DNA from 2 places in the Peijinzhouia sedimentorum genome. Region 2 is predicted to be linked to the other one. Evidence: riboswitches for the same ligand, from Rfam matches in the RefSeq annotation. Region 2 holds a riboswitch; the other holds the start of a gene.
The links. A riboswitch is a leader RNA that binds a small molecule or an ion and turns the genes downstream of it on or off. The one in region 2 is predicted to bind S-adenosylmethionine.
Positions count from the first base shown of each region.

Region 1: it holds a riboswitch for S-adenosylmethionine, as region 2 does, so the genes downstream of both, metH (methionine synthase) here and ACOXY8_RS05175 (O-acetylhomoserine aminocarboxypropyltransferase/cysteine synthase family protein) in region 2, are expected to answer to the same signal.

Region 1 covers NZ_JBMPIY010000001.1:272,272-275,450, reverse strand. The annotation lists gene ACOXY8_RS01275 (Ppx/GppA phosphatase family protein) at 1-802, opposite strand, end outside; SAM riboswitch class I at 944-1,045, shown strand; gene metH (methionine synthase) at 1,096-3,179, shown strand, end outside.
Region 2 covers NZ_JBMPIY010000002.1:438,988-442,166, forward strand. The annotation lists gene rny (ribonuclease Y) at 1-954, shown strand, start outside; SAM riboswitch class I at 1,251-1,362, shown strand; gene ACOXY8_RS05175 (O-acetylhomoserine aminocarboxypropyltransferase/cysteine synthase family protein) at 1,609-2,931, shown strand; gene ACOXY8_RS05180 (homoserine O-acetyltransferase family protein) at 2,949-3,179, shown strand, end outside.

The DNA of each region.
Region 1 (3,179 bases), on a different contig from region 2:
TGGCTTTGGCTGCTTTCATTGCAAACATGTATATATCCGATGCTGGCAAGATTACATCAGCTCTATCAGGATTCAATTGTAATTTGTTGATTCTTTCTTCCAGCGTAAATCCTGCAAGATATTCTCTTACAGCTTCAATTTTTTTGATAGAAATGGTTTTACCGGGTTTTTTCTTAGCCAGATCAGCTAATTTATTAATGTTTCCTCCAGTGCCAATAGCTGTGATTCTACCATATTCTTTTTTGATATTTTGCTTGATCCAATCCTCCATTCTTTTCCACACAAGTGGAGATTGATGGAAAGACAAACGCCGAACTGAACCTATTTTAAATGAGTTAGCAGCAACTTTTTGCTTATTCACATAAATATTCAACTCCGTGCTACCACCGCCCACATCGATATGCAAATAGGCTTTGTCTTCAAGATAAGATGAGAGTGAATTGTTGATTATTTCCGCTTCCTTATCGCCATTGATAATGTCGATCTTAAGGCCAATTTCATTCAAAACTCTAGCGGCTATTGTGGCTCCGTTTTTTGCCTCCCGCATTGCTGAGGTTGCGCAAGCTCGATATATATCTACTTCGAACAAATCAATTAAGATTTTGAACGATCGCATCAACTTCACAAATTTCTCCTCAGTGTCAGGCTTAATCAATTTCTCCGTAAAAACATCCTGACCAAGCCTAAGAGGAAAACGAACGTACTCTATTTTTTTGAAAGTAATGCTCTCCTCATACTCTAATACACTCGTAATTTGAAGTCGAATAGCGTTGGAACCGATGTCTATAGCAGCAATTTTCAAAGTAGAAATATTTAATCTAATCAAATGTAATCAATGAATCTAAATTACTTCTTCAATCCCATTGAATAAAACCTTATAGAAAGTATTTCTTGAAAAAGTGTAAAAGCTTTGCAAAGCGAATCTTTTGTGCTTCTTTTGTAAATCTTATCAAGAAAGACCGAGGGAAGGGCCCTTTGACGTCTTGGCAACCTTGTTCGACTTGGTGCCAAATCCCTACCAACAAATAGTTGGTATAGATAAGTTGAGCCTACCTTGACTGTCTTTCTTGTATTTGAGCATCTAGAAAGACAACTATGCAAATCAAAGACGTATTAAAGGAAAGAATTTTGGTGCTGGATGGTGCAATGGGCACAATGATCCAACGCTACAAATTGAGTGAAGAGGATTATAGAGGTGAAAGATTTAAAGATTATCCTTCGCCACTAAAGGGAAATAACGATCTACTTTCCCTAACCCAACCTGATATTATTTATCAAATCCATAAGGATTACTTAGAAGCTGGTGCGGATATATTGGAAACCAACACATTCAATTCCACCCGCGTTTCTATGGCAGATTATGACATGCAAGAGCTCGTTTATGAGCTTAATGTGGCATCTGCAAAATTGGCTAAAAAAGCTGCTCAAGAATACACAAAAGCAAATCCAAATAAACCTCGATTTGTTGCAGGCTCAATTGGTCCTACAAATAAAACCACCTCTTTATCTCCAGATGTAAATGCACCTGGGTATAGAGCAATTCTGTTCGACGATTTGGTGACAGATTACAAAGAACAAGCAAGAGCTTTAATTGAAGGTGGAGTAGATATCCTATTAATAGAGACGGTTTTTGATACCTTGAATTGCAAGGCCGCACTCTACGCTATAATGGATCTTTTCGAGGAAATTGGCCGAGAATTGCCAATTATGGTTTCTGGAACCATTACAGATGCAAGCGGGAGGACACTGTCCGGGCAAACTACAGAGGCATTTCTCAATTCCATTAGTCATGCTCCTTTACTTTCGGTTGGACTCAATTGTGCTTTAGGCGCTAGACAACTTAAGCCCTATCTGCAAGAGCTTTCGCGCAAAGCACCATTTTTTGTAAGTGCGCATCCAAATGCTGGCCTGCCAAATGAATTTGGAGAGTACGATCAAAGTGCCAGCGAAATGGCAAGTATCGTAGAGGAATTTCTTAAAGAGGGATTGATCAATATAATCGGTGGCTGTTGTGGAACTACGCCAGTTCATATTAGAGCATTAGCTGCTATTGCAGATAAATACAGTCCAAGAGCTATTCCTAAAATAAAACCATTGATGAGGCTGAGTGGATTGGAAGCTTTCAATATCACTCCAGAAATCAATTTTGTAAATGCTGGTGAGCGTACGAATGTAACAGGCTCCAAAAAATTCGCGAGACTTATTCGTGAAGATCGCTACGATGAAGCGCTTACAGTAGCCCTTAGCCAAGTAGAAGGTGGCGCCCAAATCATCGATGTGAATATGGATGAAGGCATGCTTGACTCAGAAGCTGCCATGACCCTATTCCTTAACCTGATTGCCTCAGAACCTGATATTTCCAAACTACCCATAATGGTAGATTCCTCTAAATGGTCGGTAATTGAGGCAGGACTAAAATGTATCCAAGGCAAAGGAATTGTCAATTCAATAAGCCTGAAAGAAGGTGAAGAGAAATTTATAGAACTAGCCAACAAAGCTAGAAAATACGGCGCTGCAATTATTGTTATGGCTTTTGATGAAAATGGTCAAGCCGATAATTATGAACGCAGAATCGAAATTTGTAAAAGGTGCTATGATATCCTTACTCAAAAAGTAGGTTTTCCAGCTCACGATATCATTTTCGATCCTAATATTCTGACTGTCGCAACGGGTATAGAGGAACATAATAATTACGCAGTTGACTTTATAAATGCCACTCGATGGATAAAGGAAAATCTTCCTTATGCCAAAGTAAGTGGTGGTGTATCCAATATTTCATTTTCGTTCCGTGGCAATGATGTATTAAGGGAGGCGATGCACTCTGCATTCCTATATCATGCGATTAAAGCAGGAATGGATATGGGAATCGTAAATGCCGGGATGATCGAAGTATATGAAGAGATTCCAAAAGAGCTGCTAGAACGAATTGAAGATGTACTCCTCAATCGCCGACAAGATGCTACGGAGAGATTGCTTGAACAAGCCGAGAAAATCACCTCCAAAGGAAAAGTGCAGGTACGCGACGAAAGCTGGAGATTAGAGCCTGTAGAAAAGCGCCTTAGCCATTCCTTAGTGAAAGGGATAGTTGAATATATAGATGAAGATACTGAGGAAGCCAGAAAGCTATTTGACAAGCCACTAAGTGTAATTGAAGGTCCATTAATGGCTGGAATGAACAT
Region 2 (3,179 bases):
GAGCATGCTGTAGAAAACTGTGTTTCCATTTTCAATATTGAAAGTGATGACATCAAAGGTAAGATTATCGGACGAGAGGGTAGAAACATCCGAGCGCTTGAAGCTGCTACTGGCGTAGAAATAATCGTGGATGACACGCCTGAAGCAATCATCATTTCAGGCTTCGATCCGGTGCGTAGAGAAGTTGCTAGACTTTCCCTTCACAGATTGGTACAAGATGGCAGAATACACCCTGCTCGCATAGAGGAAGTAGTAGCCAAAACGATGAAAAACATCGATGATGAAATCGTTGAAATTGGTGAAAGAACAGTAATTGATTTAGGAATTCACGGATTGCACCCAGAGCTTATCAAAATGGTAGGCCGTATGAGATTCCGTTCATCTTATGGTCAAAACCTATTGCAGCATAGCCGCGAAACCGCCAAGCTTTGCGCAACAATGGCTGCAGAACTTGGACTCAACTCCAAACTTGCCAAGAGAGCAGGCCTACTTCACGATATAGGAAAAGTATGGCATGAAGAACCAGAATTGCCTCACGCTATTTTGGGGATGGAACTGGCCAAAAAATACAAAGAGCATCCGGAAGTTTGCAATGCCATAGGAGCTCACCACGACGAAATCGAAATGACCAGTCTTATATCACCAATTGTTCAAGTAGGTGATGCGATATCAGGCTCCCGCCCAGGCGCACGACGCGAAATGATGGAATCTTACATCAAGCGACTGAAAGACTTGGAGGCATTGGCCTTAAACTTCGACGGTGTGAACAAAAGTTATGCAATACAAGCAGGACGCGAACTTCGTGTGATGGTAGATGCTGATAATGTATCTGATGAAAAAGCGAAGCAAATAAGCTTTGACATCTCGCAAAAAATCGAAAAAGATATGCAGTATCCTGGTCAAATTAAGGTGACGGTAATCCGAGAAATGAGATCTGTAAGTTTCGCTAAATAGATATCTAATCAACCAAAATAATGAAAAGCTCTTCCAAATTGGAAGAGCTTTTTTGGTTTTATTTCCTCCCACTTTTTTCCTCCCAATTCCTTGAAACTACTCTTAAATTGATTTTCACTTCCAAAATCAATTGGGTTTCAAAAATATTTCAAAAAATATTTTCTTATGTAGAAACCTATATTTCAATTAGTTAAGACAACAAAGATTGGAAATCATAATATTTTTTGCTTTAGGCCATTTGGACAATTCAATTTTCATCCTCTACATTTGTAGCATCATTCCTCGTGAGAGCGATTGATTTATAAAGAAGAGGTGAGAGACAGGCTCGATGACCCTCTGGCAACCTGCATAGCTTAACAGCAAGGTGCCAATTCCTGATTTCGACAAGGTGTCGGAAGAATATAAAACAGTTGCAATATGAACACACAATACACGCACAATTTTGTCAATTTAGATTCCGCACATGTTGCGCAAATCTCTTTATTTCTATCAATTCCTCCTCGCATTCTAAGCTTCAACAGTTGTTGTTGCCTGATGTCTTGTTGTTGCTAATTCCGAGTAATTCGCATCATTTCTATTGCTGAAATATCTGCCTGCAAATGGCTGATAACATATCCCTAAACTATCCTTTTTCCACAATCTAATTCCACAAAAATGTCAATTTCAACAAATTACCGATTCGAAACCCTGCAATTGCATGCAGGCCAAGAAGCCGATCCAACCACTGGATCACGGGCTGTTCCCATTTACCAGACCACTTCTTACGTGTTCAATAATTCCGAACATGGCGCTAATCTTTTTGCGCTAAAGGAGTTTGGTAATATTTACACACGCATCATGAATCCAACCACCGATGTGTTTGAAAAGCGCGTGGCGGCATTGGAAGGCGGCGTGGCGGCATTGGCTGTAGGCTCTGGGCAAGCCGCACAGTTCATTGCGATCAACAACATCCTTCAAGCCGGCGATAATTTCGTAAGCACAAGCTATTTGTATGGCGGAACCTACAATCAATTCAAAGTTGCATTCAAGAGATTGGGCATTGAAGTGCGCTTTGCAGATGGAGATAAAGCAGCTTCATTTGAAAAGCTGATAGACGAGAAAACGAAAGCGATTTATATAGAATCGATCGGCAATCCAGGATTCAATATTCCTGATTTCGAAGCAATTGCATCCATCGCTCAGAAAAATGAAATTCCATTGATCGTAGATAATACTTTTGGAGCGGGAGGATACTTGGTGCAGCCGATAAAGCATGGCGCAAATATCGTGGTGGAGTCGGCTACAAAGTGGATAGGTGGGCATGGCACTTCCGTTGGTGGAGTGATTGTGGATGCAGGCAATTTCAATTGGGCTAATGGCAAATTCCCACAATTTACTGAGCCTTCTGAGGGCTATCATGGGTTGAAATTCTGGGATGTATTTGGAGAAGGCAATCCTCTTGGACTTCCAAATATTGCCTTTGCCATTCGTGCTAGGGTTGAGGGTCTGCGAGATTTTGGCCCTGCATTGAGTCCATTCAATTCATTTCTTCTACTGCAAGGCTTAGAAACGCTTTCGCTACGAGTGCAAAAGTCGGCGGACAATGCTTTGCTTTTGGCACAATGGCTGGAAAATCATGAAGCTGTAGAATATGTAAACTACCCTGGATTAACTTCTAGTCCATATCACGCATTAGCCAAAAAATATCTTCCGAATGGCTTTGGAGCGGTGCTCTCATTCAAATTGAAGAACGGCAAAGAAGCTGCTGATGAAGTGGTAAATAATTTGGAATTGATAAGCCACGTGGCAAATGTTGGAGATAGCAAAACACTCATCATTCATCCGGCTACTACTACCCATCAGCAATTGAGTGAAGAAGAGCAAAAAGCTGCAGGAGTTGCGCCTGGCTTATTGAGAGTTTCTGTAGGTTTTGAACATGTGGAAGATATCAAAGCAGATTTTGAGCAAGCATTTTCGAAGGCAAACAAACAGGTTTAACCTAAAATTTCAGCGAGTTGACTAAGCGCAAATTCATATACAATAAGCCATTCAACTTGGAAAGTGGCGGACAATTACCACAACTGGAAATAGCCTATCACCATTTTGGTGCAGAGATTTCGGATGGCAAGCCCATCATTTGGGTGTGCCATGCACTTACTGCCGACTCGAATGTATTGGATTGGTGGAAAGGCCTATTTGGAACTGGTGATTTATTTGACCCCGCCGATTTCACCATTATTTGCGCA